Regions from separate parts of the Streptosporangium sp. NPDC050284 genome, predicted to be linked through region 1. Evidence: riboswitches for the same ligand, from Rfam matches in the RefSeq annotation. Region 1 holds a riboswitch; the other holds the start of a gene.
What was found. Region 1 has a riboswitch for cyclic di-AMP ahead of ACIBH4_RS31480 (NlpC/P60 family protein). Riboswitches for the same ligand answer to the same signal wherever they lie in the genome.
Positions count from the first base shown of each region.

Region 2: linked by a shared signal. The riboswitch ahead of ACIBH4_RS14510 (hypothetical protein) and the one ahead of ACIBH4_RS31480 (NlpC/P60 family protein) in region 1 are both predicted to bind cyclic di-AMP.

Region 1 is NZ_JBITIZ010000016.1:105,505-112,785, reverse strand. Features, by position in the region: gene ACIBH4_RS31490 (RDD family protein) at 1-899, opposite strand, end outside; gene ACIBH4_RS31485 (amino-acid N-acetyltransferase) at 1,128-1,694, opposite strand; cyclic di-AMP (ydaO/yuaA leader) riboswitch at 2,140-2,287, shown strand; gene ACIBH4_RS31480 (NlpC/P60 family protein) at 2,293-3,342, shown strand; gene ACIBH4_RS31475 (LuxR C-terminal-related transcriptional regulator) at 3,415-3,615, opposite strand; gene lysX (bifunctional lysylphosphatidylglycerol synthetase/lysine--tRNA ligase LysX) at 4,542-6,044, opposite strand; gene ACIBH4_RS31465 (type III pantothenate kinase) at 6,370-7,152, opposite strand; gene ACIBH4_RS31460 (L-aspartate oxidase) at 7,152-7,281, opposite strand, start outside.
Region 2 is NZ_JBITIZ010000005.1:268,298-275,578, forward strand. Features, by position in the region: gene ACIBH4_RS14500 (hypothetical protein) at 1-88, shown strand, start outside; gene ACIBH4_RS14505 (DUF4253 domain-containing protein) at 416-1,162, shown strand; cyclic di-AMP (ydaO/yuaA leader) riboswitch at 1,473-1,622, shown strand; gene ACIBH4_RS14510 (hypothetical protein) at 1,868-2,683, shown strand; gene ACIBH4_RS14515 (hypothetical protein) at 2,843-3,214, opposite strand; gene ACIBH4_RS14520 (roadblock/LC7 domain-containing protein) at 3,227-3,607, opposite strand; gene ACIBH4_RS14525 (hypothetical protein) at 3,666-4,559, opposite strand; gene ACIBH4_RS14530 (roadblock/LC7 domain-containing protein) at 4,564-4,944, opposite strand; gene ACIBH4_RS14535 (DUF4032 domain-containing protein) at 5,097-6,308, opposite strand; gene ACIBH4_RS14540 (class II aldolase/adducin family protein) at 6,372-7,019, opposite strand.

The sequences.
Region 1 (7,281 bases):
ATGTCGGAGCCGAGCCCACCGGGCGGCAGGGCGCCGCCGACCGGCACGACCTTGATGCCCATGACCATCTTGCCGACCGTCTGGCCGCCCCTGCTGAGCATGAGGAACTCGTAGGCCATGTAGATCGACGCGCTGATCAGTGCGACGAGGAGCGTGGCGAGGAAGGTCCCGCTCCCCTCCGTGACCGTCGTGCCGTTGAAGGTGGGGGCGGTCACGAGCATCGCGGTCAACACCGTGGTGACGATGACCCCCGGGATCGCCAGGATGATCACGTCAATGAGCCTCGCCAGGAGACGCTGCCACCACTCCGCGAGCGGGGCGGGCGCCCCGGGAGGACCGCCGTACGGCTGACCGTAGCCCTGCTGCCCGTACGCGGGCTGCTGGCCGTAGCCCTGCTGGCCGTAGTCGGGCTGCTGCCCGTACGACCCCGTCCCACCCTGCTGGCCGTAACCCTGCTGCCCGTAGTCGGGCTGCTGGCCGTAACCCTGCTGCCCGTAACCGGGCTGCTGGCCGTAACCCTGCTGGCCGTAACCGGGCTGGGACTGCTGCCCGTAGCCGGACTGCTCGTGGGACGCCTGCTGGCCGTAGCCCGGCTGCTGCCCGTACGACCCCGTCCCACCCTGCTGGCCGTAACCCTGCTGCTGCCCGTAGTCGGGCTGCTGACCGTAACCTTGCTGCTGGGACGCCTGCTGGCCATAGCCCGGCTGCTGCCCGTACGACCCTGTCCCACCCTGCTGGCCGTAACCCTGCTGCTGCCCGTAGTCGGGCTGCTGGCCGTACCCCTGCTGCCCGTAACCGGGCTGCTGGCCGTAGCCCTGCTGCCCGTAACCCTGGCCGTAGCCGGGCTGGCTCTGTCCTGGGCCGGTGTTCGGCTGTGAGGCCTCCGACCGATATCCCATGACCGTTACGTCGGGATCGAGTTCGCCAGCGGCTCGACCCGCGTTGTGCTGTCCGTAATCCGGGTGCCCCGACGGTGTGCGATCGCGGTCGGGATCATCCTGTGGATACGGCGGCTGTCCGGTGCTCACCGCGTCACCTCACTTAGACTGCGCATGTGGCAAATGTCAGACGCACATGCTTGCTGCTGCACAAGGTATCGACATAGGTATCGACAGTCACCTTTCCGATCAGTCAGCTCTAAAGTCATCACAGTCGGGCTCACGTGTCAGGTGGAGCAGCATCCGGGTGTTTCCCAAGGTGTTGGGCTTGACGTGCTCCAGATCGAGAAACTCCGCCACACCCTCGTCGTAGGAGGCGAGAAGCTCCGCGTAGACCGCGGGGGCGACGGGCGTGCCCTGGATCTCGCGGAAACCGTGCCTGGCGAAGAAGTCGACCTCGAAGGTGAGACAGAAGACCCGGCGCAGGCCCAGCTCCGCGGCCGTGCGGATGAGGGCGGAGACGATCCGGTGGCCGATTCCCATCCCGCGACGGGTCGGATCGACGGCCACGGTGCGGATCTCGGCCAGATCCTCCCAGAGGACGTGGAGAGCCCCGCAGCCGATGACCGCCCCCTCCTTGTCGGTGGCGACCCAGAACTCCTGAACGTCCTCGTACAGGGTGACGGTGGCCTTCTCCAGCAGGCGTGGGCCGACGCCGCCATAGGTGTCGACGAGCCGCCTGATCGCGCGGACGTCCGGAGTCCGGGCACGACGGACCGAGACCTCGGCGACCTCTACGACCTCGGCGACCTTGATCGCCTCGGGCAGGGGCGGGTCAGGCTCCGCCCCCTCGGGTCCCGCGCGTCGCTCCCCGCCGCTCGGGGTGCGCACGACCGGCACGGGAGAATGCTCAGCAAGCTGCTCCATGACCGTTCAGCGTACGTCCTCACCGGTCTTCAATTACGGCTCCTCCTTAACTCGCGGCACACCCCCCTCACATGACCGCCGGTAATCGCTTTACCACACTGGGCGCGCGGCATCTCACGTGTGCCACAGCTCACCTTTGGTACGGTCCCGGACCTGGGAAGACCTTCGCCACGCCCCCACCAGGGAGGTAAAGGCAGCGTAATGGCCATGTTGATCATATTGGCGTGTGATCTTTCCGTGACACTTCGGTTGCGAAACCTCCACTGAATTCGCAGTTCTGGTTGAGCAGGAACCACGGGTGCACTAATCTCCGTGCTCGATGTCAGAGACGTAAAAGCCTGACCCGCCGAATCCCCCACCACGGGGAACCGGGGACCCACCACGTCCTTCGGGGTGAATCCGAGTGCCACCGGCGCACTCGGTAGGGCTGCCTCCGGCCCGAACCCGTCAGCTAACCCGGTAGGCGGCCGAGGAGAGGAGCCCGTTGGTGAAGCGCGAGCGCGACCGCGGAGGAAAGAACGCGGGCGACGACGCCCGCCGTCGAGAACGCGCGCCGCGCGGGCTGCGCCGCCGTATGGCGGTCATCGGCCTGGCATTCGCCACCCTCACTCTCGGCACGCCGCTGGTCGCGGCCACCGCCGACCCCGAACCCAGCCTCCAGCAGCTGGCCAAGCAGGCCGAGAAACTGCACGAGGAGATCGGCGTCCTCGCCGAGCGATACAACGGCGAGCGGGTCAAGCTCAGGCAGGCCCAGCGGGCCGCGGAGAGCGCCGAGAAGATCCTCGCGTCGAGCGAGTCGGAGCTGGCCTCCCGCCGCACCAAGGCCACCCTCCTGGCGCAGAGCACCTACATGTCGGGCGGCCTGAACTCCGGGCTCGCCTTCACGCAGGCGACGGACCCCGACACCTTCCTCGATCAGGCCACCACCAACTACGCACTCCAGCAGCAGCAGAGCGAGGAGGTCGCCCAGGTCGCCCGGGCGATCGAGGCCGCCGAGCGGGCGAAGGCCGGCGCCAAGGCGAGGACGGCGGAGGTCAAGGAGCTCCTGGCGGAGATCGACGGCAACCGGACCAAGATCGAGCGTCTGGTCGCGCGGGTCGAGAGCGACCTGTTCAGCGAGGTGCGTGCCAGGGCCGTCGGCAACAGGGGCGCCCGGGTGAAGACCAACGTGCCCATCGTGGGCAGCGGCAAGGCCGCGGAGGCGACCCGCTGGGCGCTCACCCAACAGCTCAAGCCGTACGTCTGGGGCGCCGAGGGTCCCAACTCCTTCGACTGCTCCGGGCTGGTCATGTGGGCCTACCAGAAGGTCGGCATCAGCCTGCCGCACTACACCGGTGACCAGTGGACCGCCGGCACCCACGTTTCCAGGAAAGAGTTGCGCCCGGGAGACCTGGTCTTCTTCTACAGCGACCTGCACCATGTCGGGATCTACATCGGCGCGGGTCTGATGGTCCACGCGCCCCGGACGGGTGACGTCGTCCACATCACCACGATCGACAACCGGCCCTTCGTCGGAGGCGTCCGCATCGCCGCCTGAGCGTGCCCCGCCCCGCCCTCCTGCCCGCACGCGTGCCCGGCCCGACCTGCCGGGCACGCGTGCGGTGCCGTGTCAGATCAGGCGACGGCGGGCGGCCCAGGCGACGGCCTCGATCGCCGTGGCGACACCGATGCGGTCGCAGATGCCTCTCAGCCTGCGCCTGACGGTCCGCCCGCTGATGTCGAGGCGACGCCCCACTCGATCAACCGTGACACCCTTGGCGAGCTCAGCCAGCAGCACGAGGTCGTCATCGCTGAGACCGATATCGCTCATGCCCAGAGGGCCGTCGCCATGGCGTGAATCCACTTCTGGATATGCCACCAAGAGTCACTCCCCCCACTCTGGAAACCGGGTGCGAGACGCCGGAAATGAATACCGTCCGCCAGGAACGGTAAACGCCTCGTTCAAAGGTCGTCAAGTTCTGCTCTTCATAGCGCGCGTCCAGTATTGACATAGTAGGCGCTACATGAAGTACTCATGATATGTCAGTGCCTTTGCGGCTATGTCATGACCCGTCCTGGGCGCGAGCCGGTAGGCACCCCTGGCTGCGGCGATCGAAGTCCCGGCAGAACAAGATTTTGCGGGGTCCCCGCCTCGCCGGGCACGTCGGAGCCGGTCCTCCGGAGATCCGGACCGCCCACATTTTTCGGTAAAAACCGATCTCTTCCCGATACTCTTCGGCCAGCACGACCATCCGCTACCTTGACGACACACCACGAAAAATACGGAAATATGAGGGTCAAGGAAGCAGCTTCACGACATTCGCGAAGTATCACGCGATGACGGTGGGACGCGAAAGCGATATTGGACGTGCTGGAAATGGATTTCCGCCCCACACGGAAAGGCGGCCGACATTACGTGGGCCCATGGGAGCGACGGCCGTTCCCGGCCCCCCGATCTCGTCCCGGCCGCCGATCTCGTCCCGTCCGTCCCGGCGTCGGCCCCGTGGCACTCACGGCGACACCGCATGAAAACGGCGTGGGGGGGGGGGGGGGGGGGGGGGGGGGGCCCCCCCCCCCGCGCGCGGGGGGGGGGCGGGCGCGGGGGGGGGGGGGCGCCGCCCCCCCCCCCCCCCCCCGGCCGCGGCGGCCCCCCCCCCCCCCCCCCCCCCCCCCCCCCCCCCCCCGCGCGGGGGCGGGGGGGGGGCCCCCCCCCCCCCCCGCCACCGTAAGATCCCTGCGTGTCGCCCTTCGCCGGGCTCAGGCGGTCGGCTTGACCAGCGGGAACAGGATGGTCTCGCGAATGTTCTTGCCGGTGAAGGCCATGATGAGACGGTCGATCCCGAGCCCCATGCCACCGGTGGGCGGCATCGCATATTCCAGGGCCGTGAGGAAATCCTCGTCAAGCTGCATGGCCTCCGCGTCGCCGCCCGCGGCGAGCAGGGACTGCTCGGTGAGGCGGCGGCGCTGCTCGACCGGGTCGTTCAGCTCCGAGTAACCGGTGCCCAGCTCGGTGCCGAAGCCGATCAGGTCCCACTTCTCGGTGAGGAGGGGGTTGTCCCGATGGTTGCGTGCCAGCGGGGAGGTCTCCAGCGGATAGTCCATGACGAACGTGGGCTGAATGAGCGTGTGCTCGACGAGGGCCTCGAAGATCTCCTGGACCAGCTTGCCCTGACCCCACTTGGCGTCCCAGTGGATCTCCCGCGCGTCCGCGAGCTTACGGACGTGCTCCAGGGGCGTCTCGGTGGTGACCTCCTCGCCCAGCGCCTCGGAGACCGACCCGTACAGGGTGATCCGCGGCCACTTCGCCAGCCCGAGATCGACCTCCTGGCCCTGGTGGACGACGACGGAGTGGCCGAGGGCGGCCAGCACGGCCTTCTGGATCATCCGCTGGGTCAGGTCGGCGATGTCGTTGTAGTCGAGATACGTGCCGTACGCCTCCAGCATCGTGAACTCGGGGTTGTGGGTGGAGTCGGCGCCCTCGTTGCGGAAGTTGCGGTTGATCTCGAAGACCTTCTCCAGGCCGCCGACCACCAGCCGCTTGAGGTAGAGCTCGATCGCGATCCGGAGGTAGAGCTCCATGTCGTACGCGTTGATGTGGGTCCTGAAGGGCCTGGCCGTGGCTCCGCCGTGGATCGGCTGGAGCATCGGCGTCTCGACCTCCAGGTAACCCTCCTCGTGCCAGAAGTCGCGGACGGCCCGGACCACGGCACTGCGGGTGTAGGCCATCTTCCTGGCCTCGTCGTTGACGATGAGGTCGACGTAGCGCTGACGGACCCGCGCCTCGGGGTCGGTGAGCCCGGCGTGCTTCTCCGGCATCGGGCGCAGGCACTTCGACGTGATCGCCCAGCGGTCGGCGAGGATGGACAGCTCGCCCCTGCGGGAGGTGATGACCTCGCCCTCGATGCCAACGTGGTCACCGAGGTCGACGTCGCGCTTCCACGCGGCGAGGGACTCCTCGCCCACCCTGTCCAGGGAGACCATGATCTGGAGATCGCCGGAGCCGTCGCGGATGGTGGCGAAGCAGAGCTTGCCTCCGGTCCTGGACAGCATCACGCGGCCGGTGACACCCACTTTGTCGCCCGTCGCGGTGTCAGCGGAGAGATCGGCGTATTTCTGGCGGATCTCGGCGTTGGTCGCGGTGCGCGGGAAGTTCACCGGATAGGGGTCGACGTCCTCGGAACGGAGGCGGTCGAGCTTCTCCCGGCGTACGCGCATCTGCTCGGGCAGATCCTCGGCGGGGGTGGTCACGTCATCGGTCACAGTTCCAAAGGGTACCGATGCGGCGAACCTCGTGAGTTCGCCCCGTCCGGCACCGGGAGGGGACTCTCCCGGTGCCCCGGCGTCCTCGGACGGTGTCGCCGGTGGCGGATCGTCCTCGAAAGGACGTCGCGGTGGCGGATCAGGCTCGGAGGGTGCCGCGGTGGCAGATCGTCCCCGGCCGCGGTCGTGGGTCGTCCCCGAAGGACGTCGCGGTGATGACAGATCGTCCTCACGGCGTGTTGCGGTGGTGACAGGTCGTCCTCACGGCGTGTTGCGGTGGTGACAGGTCGTCCTCACGGCGTGTTGCGGTGGTGACAGGTCGTCCTCACGGCGTGTTGCGGTGGTAGATCAGACGGAGGCCGATCAGCGTGAGCCAGGGCTCGTGCATGTCGATCGAGCGAGCCTCGCTCACCACGAGCGGCGCCGCGCCGCCGGTGGCGACCACGGTGACGTCGTCGGGGTCGTCGGCGAGTTCCGCCGCCATCCGCTCGACGATCCCGTCGACCTGACCGGCGAAGCCGTAGATGATGCCGGCCTGAAGCGCCTCGACGGTGTTCTTGGCGATCACGGAGCGAGGACGGATCAGCTCCACCTTGTGGAGTTGCGCCCCCGCCGTGGCGAGCGCGTCCACCGAGATCTCGATGCCGGGGGCGGTCACCGCGCCGACGTACTCCCCCTTGGCGGAGACGGCGTCGAAGGAGGTCGCGGTGCCGAAGTCGACGATGACGCACGGCCCGCCGTACAGCTGGATCGCCGCCAGCGCGTTGACGATGCGGTCGCTGCCGACCTCCTTCGGGTTGTCCATCCGCACCGGCACCCCGGTGCGGACGCCCGGCTCGACGATCACCGCGTTCACGTCGCCGTAGTAACGGCGGCACATCTCACGCATCTCGTTGAGCACCGAGGGGACGGTGGAGCAGATCACGATGCCGTTGACGTCGGCGCCCTTGAGCAGCGGCGACTGCCCGAGCAGCCCCTGGAGCACGACGGCGATCTCATCCGCCGTGCGCCGGGCGTCCGTGGCGATCCGCCAGTGCTCGATGACGTCCTCACCCTCGAAGAGTCCGAGAACGGTGTGAGTGTTGCCGACGTCGATGGCAAGCAGCATCAATTCCCCCGAAGGTCCAAGGCGATGTCCAGCGCCGGCGCCGAATGCGTGAGCGCGCCCACGGCAAGGTAGTCAACACCTGTTTCCGCCACGGCACGAGCCACCTGGAGGGTCAGTCCTCCGCTGGAC
Region 2 (7,281 bases), on a different contig from region 1:
GAACGCGGTCTTCCCACGGGCGGGGGAGGTGTGCCGCGTGGTCCTGGAGATGACGCGGCGCCACCCCCTGGTGCTCTTCGAGCCTTAGCTCTCCGGCTTCGTGGGCCCGCCCATTACCCCGAGACTCACGGCGCCCTCGCGAACGCGGCCTGTAGCCCCGAACGGTCTCGTTGAGCGTTGAGGGGTGGCACCCGCTCGGCCCTGTTCCCCTCTGTACCGATAATTTTTGCCTGGACCAGGGCAGAACTGTCCCTCGGGATGGTTGACAGGCCAAAATTGATCCGTGGTCAGGATCGGATCGGTAGAGATGAGCGATTGCGAGCGTGAGAGACTCCCGCCAGTTCTGGGCCAGCTGTTCGCCGATGGGGGAGAAGGAGCCCACGAAGGTGAGGGGGACGGGGGCAGGAGGCTTTCGGTGGAGTTGCCGCCGGGGGACGTGGTGTGGCCCGACCCCGGTTACGCTCAGCTCGCGGTCCGTCGCCGTCCGGCGTTCTGGCTGAGTGAGGTGACGGTCTCCGGCGAGTACTGGGCCCGGCTGAGGGCTCAGCACGAGCAGTCGGGCCTGTGGCCGGTTCTGCTGGAGGACTCCGTCCAGCCCTGGTCGGCCGGCCAGATCGCCCCTGACACCGCCGCTCAGATCGACAACTACAACGCCGCCGCGTTCATGGCCGAGGTGTGGTCCGACTGGATCGCGAGGGCGACCCTGGACCAGCTCGAACTTCTCGACCCCTACGGTCCCGAGTGTCCGGGCCCGGCGCCCGGGGGAAGGCTCGCCGCCGATCCCGGTGTGGTCGCCGACTGGTACGCCGGGTTGGTGGCCGAGCGCAGGACCCCGCTCGGGCTCGTCGCGGTGGAGCGCGGGGCCGACGCCCTGGCCGTGATGGGCTGGCAGGGCGCCCTGAACCACAACGAGTGGATGGTCCCGCTCGCGGCCGTCGTACGGAGCTGGGAGGAGAGGTTCGGGGTGCGGGTGGTCGGGATGGGTTTCAACACCCTCGACCTCAGCGTCGCCGCGCCTCCGACGACCTCCGAGCACGCCCTGCACGTCGCGGCGGAACACTGGACGTTCTGTCCCGACAGCATCATCCAGGGGGCGGGGACCCTCATCGACTACGCCGAGCAGATCAAGGGCAGGAACGCCTGGTCGTTCTGGTGGGACTGACCGGACGGGGATGACCCGGGGGCCCATCCCGGATCTCGGGGAGGAGCTTCGTCCGGCGGGACGGGCTGTCGGCCGCCGGTGGAGGCCCCCGCGCGGGTCCGGGGGCGGGGGTTCTCGCGGCGAATGACGGCATGGGGAAGGCGTTCTCGCTGGTAGGGCGGGTGCCGACCTGGCGGGGCGATCGATGGGGCTTCCTTGAAGCTTTTAGGTAGATCTTCTGGGTTTTTCGTGGTGTTTGCTTTGCTTTGTCCGATTTGGTGGGTAGTGTCCACTGTTATCGGTTGGCGACCTGCCCTTCACAAGAGGAGGCGGCCGGCCGACGTCGAATCCCGAGGGCCCGCAGGGCTCCGGAGCCGGGGAACCAATTTTCCGGGGTGAATCCGCCGCGAACGCGCGGCGGTAGGGCAACTCCACCGCCCGAACCCGTCAGCTAACCCGGTAGACGAGATGGAGAGGAGATCCCCTCATGGATCACCGCGTCACCACGTCGGTGGACCCACTGTCCGCACCGACCACCTGAACTTTCACGCCGCCCCCCGCCCCTCGACCCGCCGCGCCTGATCGCGGCATCTTCAGGACCGTGCTCCGCGTAGCGATCGGCTGATCCGACTACGCCACCTTTTCCGATGAGCGCGTCCCCGCCGGTGCACCCCTTCGGTGTTCGCACACGGCCGCCCCGTTCCCTCGTGAAAGAGCCCTTTCTCCATGCACCCCTCCTTTGGTATGCACAAGAACGACCTGAACAAGCCCCGTCCGGGCGAGCGACCCTCGTACAGGAACACCTCCCTCGGGCGCGGCCTCGCCGCGGCCCTCACGGCCGCGAGCCTTCTCCTCTCCGGCGGTGTCGCCCTGGCGCTTCCCGCCTCCGCGGCCCCCGCCTCCACCCGCCTCGCGAACGACCCCGCGGCCGCCGCGCCCGCCGGTACCGAGGCCGTTCTCCTCCAGGGTGCGACCACGGCCTCCTACTTCTGGGACGACTCCTCGGGCCGGGCCGGTGACACCGGACTGCCCGCCAGCGGCAAGCCGATGCAGAAGGGCATGATCGCCAGCCCGAGCTGGCCCCTGTTCACCGAGGGATACGTCCTCTACAAGGGCAAGAAGGCGAAGTTCTTCGTCGGCGACCGCGGCCCGGGTACCCCCTCCAACCGGGGCATCATGATCGACATCGACGCCAAGACCTTCGCCGACCTGACCGGCGGCACGTTCAACTCCCGCACACTCGGCGTGGACGGCAACGGGGGCATGGGCCACATCGACATCCAGTACGTCGTCACCAAGTGGGGCAACGGCACGGGGATCAAGAACCACCCCGTCGCGTTCTCCACCGGCGCGTGGAACCGCAGGGACACCAGCCCGGCCCAGCCGCCGACGACCGTCTTCGCGATGGCGAGGAAGCTGGGCATCGGCCTGCAGACCCAGCTGGTGAGTGCCGAGGCGCGGCCCTGGCTCGGCAAGCCCAAGGTCATGGTCGAGCACGTCTCCGAGCATGTCCCCGACGGCGTGGCCGCGGAGAAGAACTGACCCCGACGGCGCGACAGCCGGGAAGAACCGGCCTCCGCCACCGCCACCGTCCCCGGCGGCGTGGCGGCCCAGAAGAACCGACCCCTCCGTCACCGTCCCCGAGGTGCGGAGGGTTCCGGTGCGGTCCGCGCCTGTCGGGGCGCGAACCGCAGCGGAGGATCAGACTTCGAGCTTCTCCTCGATGCCGCGCAGGCTGTGCCGGGCGAGCGCGAGGTTGGCCCGGCTCCGGTCGAGGGCCAGGTAGAGGAACAGCCCTTTACCGCTCCGGCCCGAGATCGGGCGGATCACGTGATACTGCGTGCCGAGCGTGATGAGGATGTCCTCGATGCCGTCCTTGAGGCCGAGCGACTCCATGGTCCGCATCTTCGCCCTGACGACCTCGGTGTTACCCGCGGCCGCGACCTGGAGGTCGAGGTCCTTGGACCCGCCGAGCGCGCCGAGCGCCATTCCGCTGTTGTAGTCGACGACGACCGCGCCGATGGCGCCGTCGATCGCCATCATCTCCTTGAGCGAGATGTCCATGTTGCCCATTACTGTCTCCGATCACTGGGATATCGATGTGCGTGAGCTGACGGCGGCGAGTCTGTCCGCCGTTTTGCGGCCCTCCAGCCTGAGCAGCCCGAGATTGGTCCCCGGGCGTGCCAGGACTGTGAGAACGATCTTGGGTCCGGCGGCGTAGAACGCCGCGTAGCCGTTGGTTCCGGAGATCAGCGTCTCCTCGAAGGCGCCCTTGCCGGCGATGCCCGTCATCCGGCGGCTCAGGGCGAGCACCGCGGAGGAGAGCGCGCCCGTCTGCTCGATGTCGTTTCTCAGGTCGCTGGCTATCGTCAGGCCGTCGACACTGCACGCGATGCTCCCGTCCACGTCGGGTACGCGTTCTCGCAGCATCGCCATCTCACGGCGTATCTCCTCGCGCAGTTCCACCGGCATCCTCCTTCCGATCAACTTCAGCGTCCGTAGCCTTATCGGCATGTGACCGGGCTCAAGTCATTGCCTCCAATGCGTTCCTGAGCCGGATGAGCAGGTTGACGTCGGCCGGGTCCCCGTTCGCCCTGGGGATCCGCTCCGACGTCTCCACGGAGCCCGTCCCGGCCGCCGGGATCTCCGTGGCGCCCTTCGTCCGCCTGGGCAGCGGGTCCGGCGCGGCGGGGGCCTCGGCCGGACCGGGCTCCGGGACGCGGAGCAGCCCGGAGGAGGCGAGCTGTCGTACGGCGAGCAGTACCGAGTACGCGGGACGGCCCAGCTTGCGCGCCAGTTCGGCCGGGGTCGCGACGGAGTCGGCGCCGACGAGCACCTCCCACTGGAGCGCGCTCAGCACCACCCGGTGGGCGTCGATGCGCTCCACCGGGACGACCGGGAGCGTGTCCAGTTCCGCGGACGGCCAGATCTGTTCCAACTGCGCCTTCCTCCGCTCGCACTCCCGGAGCAGGCCGGTCGCGTCGAAGTACCACTGCGGTCCGAGCCAGTGCCGCTCTCCCCGCCGGAACCTGGGCCGGTGCCCGGTGGCCCGCAGCAGGAAGTACGCGGCGTCGAGCACCGTGCTGAGCACGCAGAACTCCAGCTCACCCCTGGTGAGCAGGCCCTGGACGATCAGCCGCTCGCCGCCCGTCGGCTGGGGCTCCCGCGACTCCCGCGGCTCGGGAAGGGGCGCGGGGTCCGGTCGCCTGCGGGTGGTGGCCTGCCTGACCTGCCGTACGGCGTGGGCGGATATGCCGCGGCAGGCGCCCAGCAGGTCCTCCAGCCGAGGGGCGGACGCGCTCTCGGCGTAGGTCACGCGGCCGTCGGTGAGGTAGATGACCCCCGCCTTGCCGAGCCGCAGGGATCCGGTGGCGTGGTCGCCGGCGAGCCCGCTGAGGATGTTCTCGACGCTGGGCATGGGCTCACGTCGATATCAGGCGGCCGGAAAGGGCCTGGAGGCGGTGGCGGGCCAGTGCCAGGTTCGAGCGTTCCAGATCGAGCCTGACGTAAATGACGAGCGGGCCGTCGAACGGCGTTTCCAGCGGCTTCAGTAAATGGTGTCCGCCGTCCGTGGTCACGATCATGTCGTTGATCCGGACCGTGCCGCCGGGCACGGTGACGGCGAGCCCGTCGAGCGTCGCGCGCAGGGTCTCGCTCAGCCCCGCGGCCGACCTCTCCACGTCGGTGTGACGGCTCGCACCGCCGGCGGCCACCGCGGTCCCGCTGGTCTGATCGATGAGGATCGCGTCCAGGGCCCCGGGGATGGCCATTACCTCGGTGAGACAGTCTTCGATTCCGAGCACGTGCTCTCCCTTGCCGACGACTTCGAACGTCGCCCGGTCAGCGTAGGGAAAACCCTCGGAAACCACTCTCTCCGACTGGGGGTTTCATGGGAGAAGGGGGAGGATTCACCACCCCGAGGGGAAGTTATGCACCCCGGATGGAAATCAACCCTTTAGTCCTCGGCGATGAGTGCCTTTTCGTCCGGCTTGAAAATGAGAATGTTCTTCACATAGGAATTCACCGCGGCGGGCAGGCCGACATCGGTCCCCGCCTCCTCCGACATGTACCAGCGGTGGTCGAGCACCTCATGGAAGAACTGCGCGGGCTCCAGCTTGCCCCGCATCTCCTGAGGGACGGCCTGCACCGTGGGCTGGAAGACCTCGGCAAGCCAGCGGTGGGCCACGATCGCCTCGTCCTCGTGGCGAAGACCGTGTGACACGCGGAAGGAGTCGAGGTCGTTGAGGAGGCGTCTGGCCTGGTTCTCCTCCACGTCCAGGCCGGTGAGCCGCAGCAGCCTGCGCTGGTGGTGCCCGGCGTCCACGACCTTGGGCCTGACGATGAGCCGCCCGGTGCCCGCCTTGCGGCGGACCATCATCTCCGCGACGTCGAACCCCAGGGAGTTCAGCCGGCGGATCCGCTGGTCGATCATGTGCCAGTCGACCTCTTCGATGATCTCGTCGGAGGTGAGCTCGCTCCACAGACGGTGGTAGCGGCGGCAGACCGAGTCGGCGACCTGCTCGGGGTCGATGGAGGAGTGCAGCAGCCCGCCCGCCTCCAGGTCGAGCATCTCGCCGAAGATGTTGGTGTGCGCCACCTCGATGTCGTACAGCCGCTGCCCCTCGCTGATCATGGGGTGCAGTTCGCCCGTCTCGGCGTCGACCAGATAGGCGGCGAAGGAGCCCGCGTCCCGGCGGAACAGGACGTTCGACAGCGAGCAGTCGCCCCAGTAGAAACCGCTGATGTGCAGCCGTACGAGCAGTACGGCGAGGGCGTCGAGCAGTCGGTTGAGCGTCTCTGGGCGGACCGTCCCCGACATGACCGCGCGGTAGGGCAGCGAGAACTGCAGGTGCTGGGTGATGAGCGCGGAGTCGAGCGGCTCGCCGTCCGAGCCGGTCCGCCCGGTGACCACGGCGACCGGCTCGACGGACGGGGTGTCCATCCGGCTCAGGTCCCACAGCAGGCGATACTCGCGCTTGGCGTAGTACTCGCTGATCTCCTTGATCGCGTACACCTTGCCCGACAGGCGGGCGAAGCGCACCACGTGCCGGGAGATGCCGCGGGGCAGGGAGACCAGGCGGTGCTCGGGCCACTGCTCCAGCGGGACGTCCCAGGGCAGGCGGATGAGGTCCGGATCGCTCGGCGCGCCGGTGAGCTGCAGGGGCATGGGGTCAGTCCTCGCGATGGGGAGTCCGGCGGTGTGCCGGACGGGCAGGTGGTCGCGCCGCGGTCAGTCCTCGCGGCGGGGAAAGGTGGGCGGGTCGAGGGCGCGCCGGACCACCGAGGCGAGCTGCTCCTCGGTGAGCACGCGGGGCTCGCCGACGCTCCTGGCCCGCACGTAGACCTCGCAGAGCCACTCCAGCAGCCTGGTCGCCTCGAAGGCGCCGTCCAGGTCGTCGCCGATCGTGACCCCGCCGTGGTTGGCCATCAGCGCGGCACGCCTGTCCTTGAGCGCGGCCCTGACGGAGGCGGCGAGCTCGGGGGTGCCGTAGGTGGCGTACTCGGCGACCCTCACGGTCCCGCCGAGCAGCAGGACGTTGTAGTGGATCGGCGGCAGCTCGCTCATGGTCGTGGCGACCACGGTGCCGAAGACGGAGTGGGTGTGCACGACGGCGCCGGCGTCGGTGGTCGCGTAGACCGCGAGGTGCATGGGGGTCTCCGACGACGGCCGCAGGTCGCCCTCGACGAGGTGTCCCTCGATGTCGACGACCGGGCAGGCCTCGGGCTCCAGCCGGTCGAGGGAGACGCCGCTGGGTGTCACGGCGACCAGGTCGCCCGCGCGGACGCTGAGATTTCCCGCGGTCCCGACGACCAGTCCGGTCGCGGCGGCCCGGTGGCCGTACTCACACAGCAGGCGGCGCTGCTCGGCCAGCAACATGTCGTTAAAAGTAGGGGGTTGCGGTACCGGGCGGCAAACCTTCATTATCTGGTCTAGACCGGTTGCCGCCTGTCGGCGGCCGGAGAGCAGGGTTCCTCTACCTCCCCAGAGGTCGTGCGTCAATGGTTCGTAGAGGAATTTAGACCGCTATGTGCTGTTTCGTTGCCAGATCGCACTTCCCTGGCGTTTGGTTTCTACCGGATATGTCGCGAGGACATCACGGCTCGGTCTAGACCGGATGCGAGCTCTTGACGGTGGACTC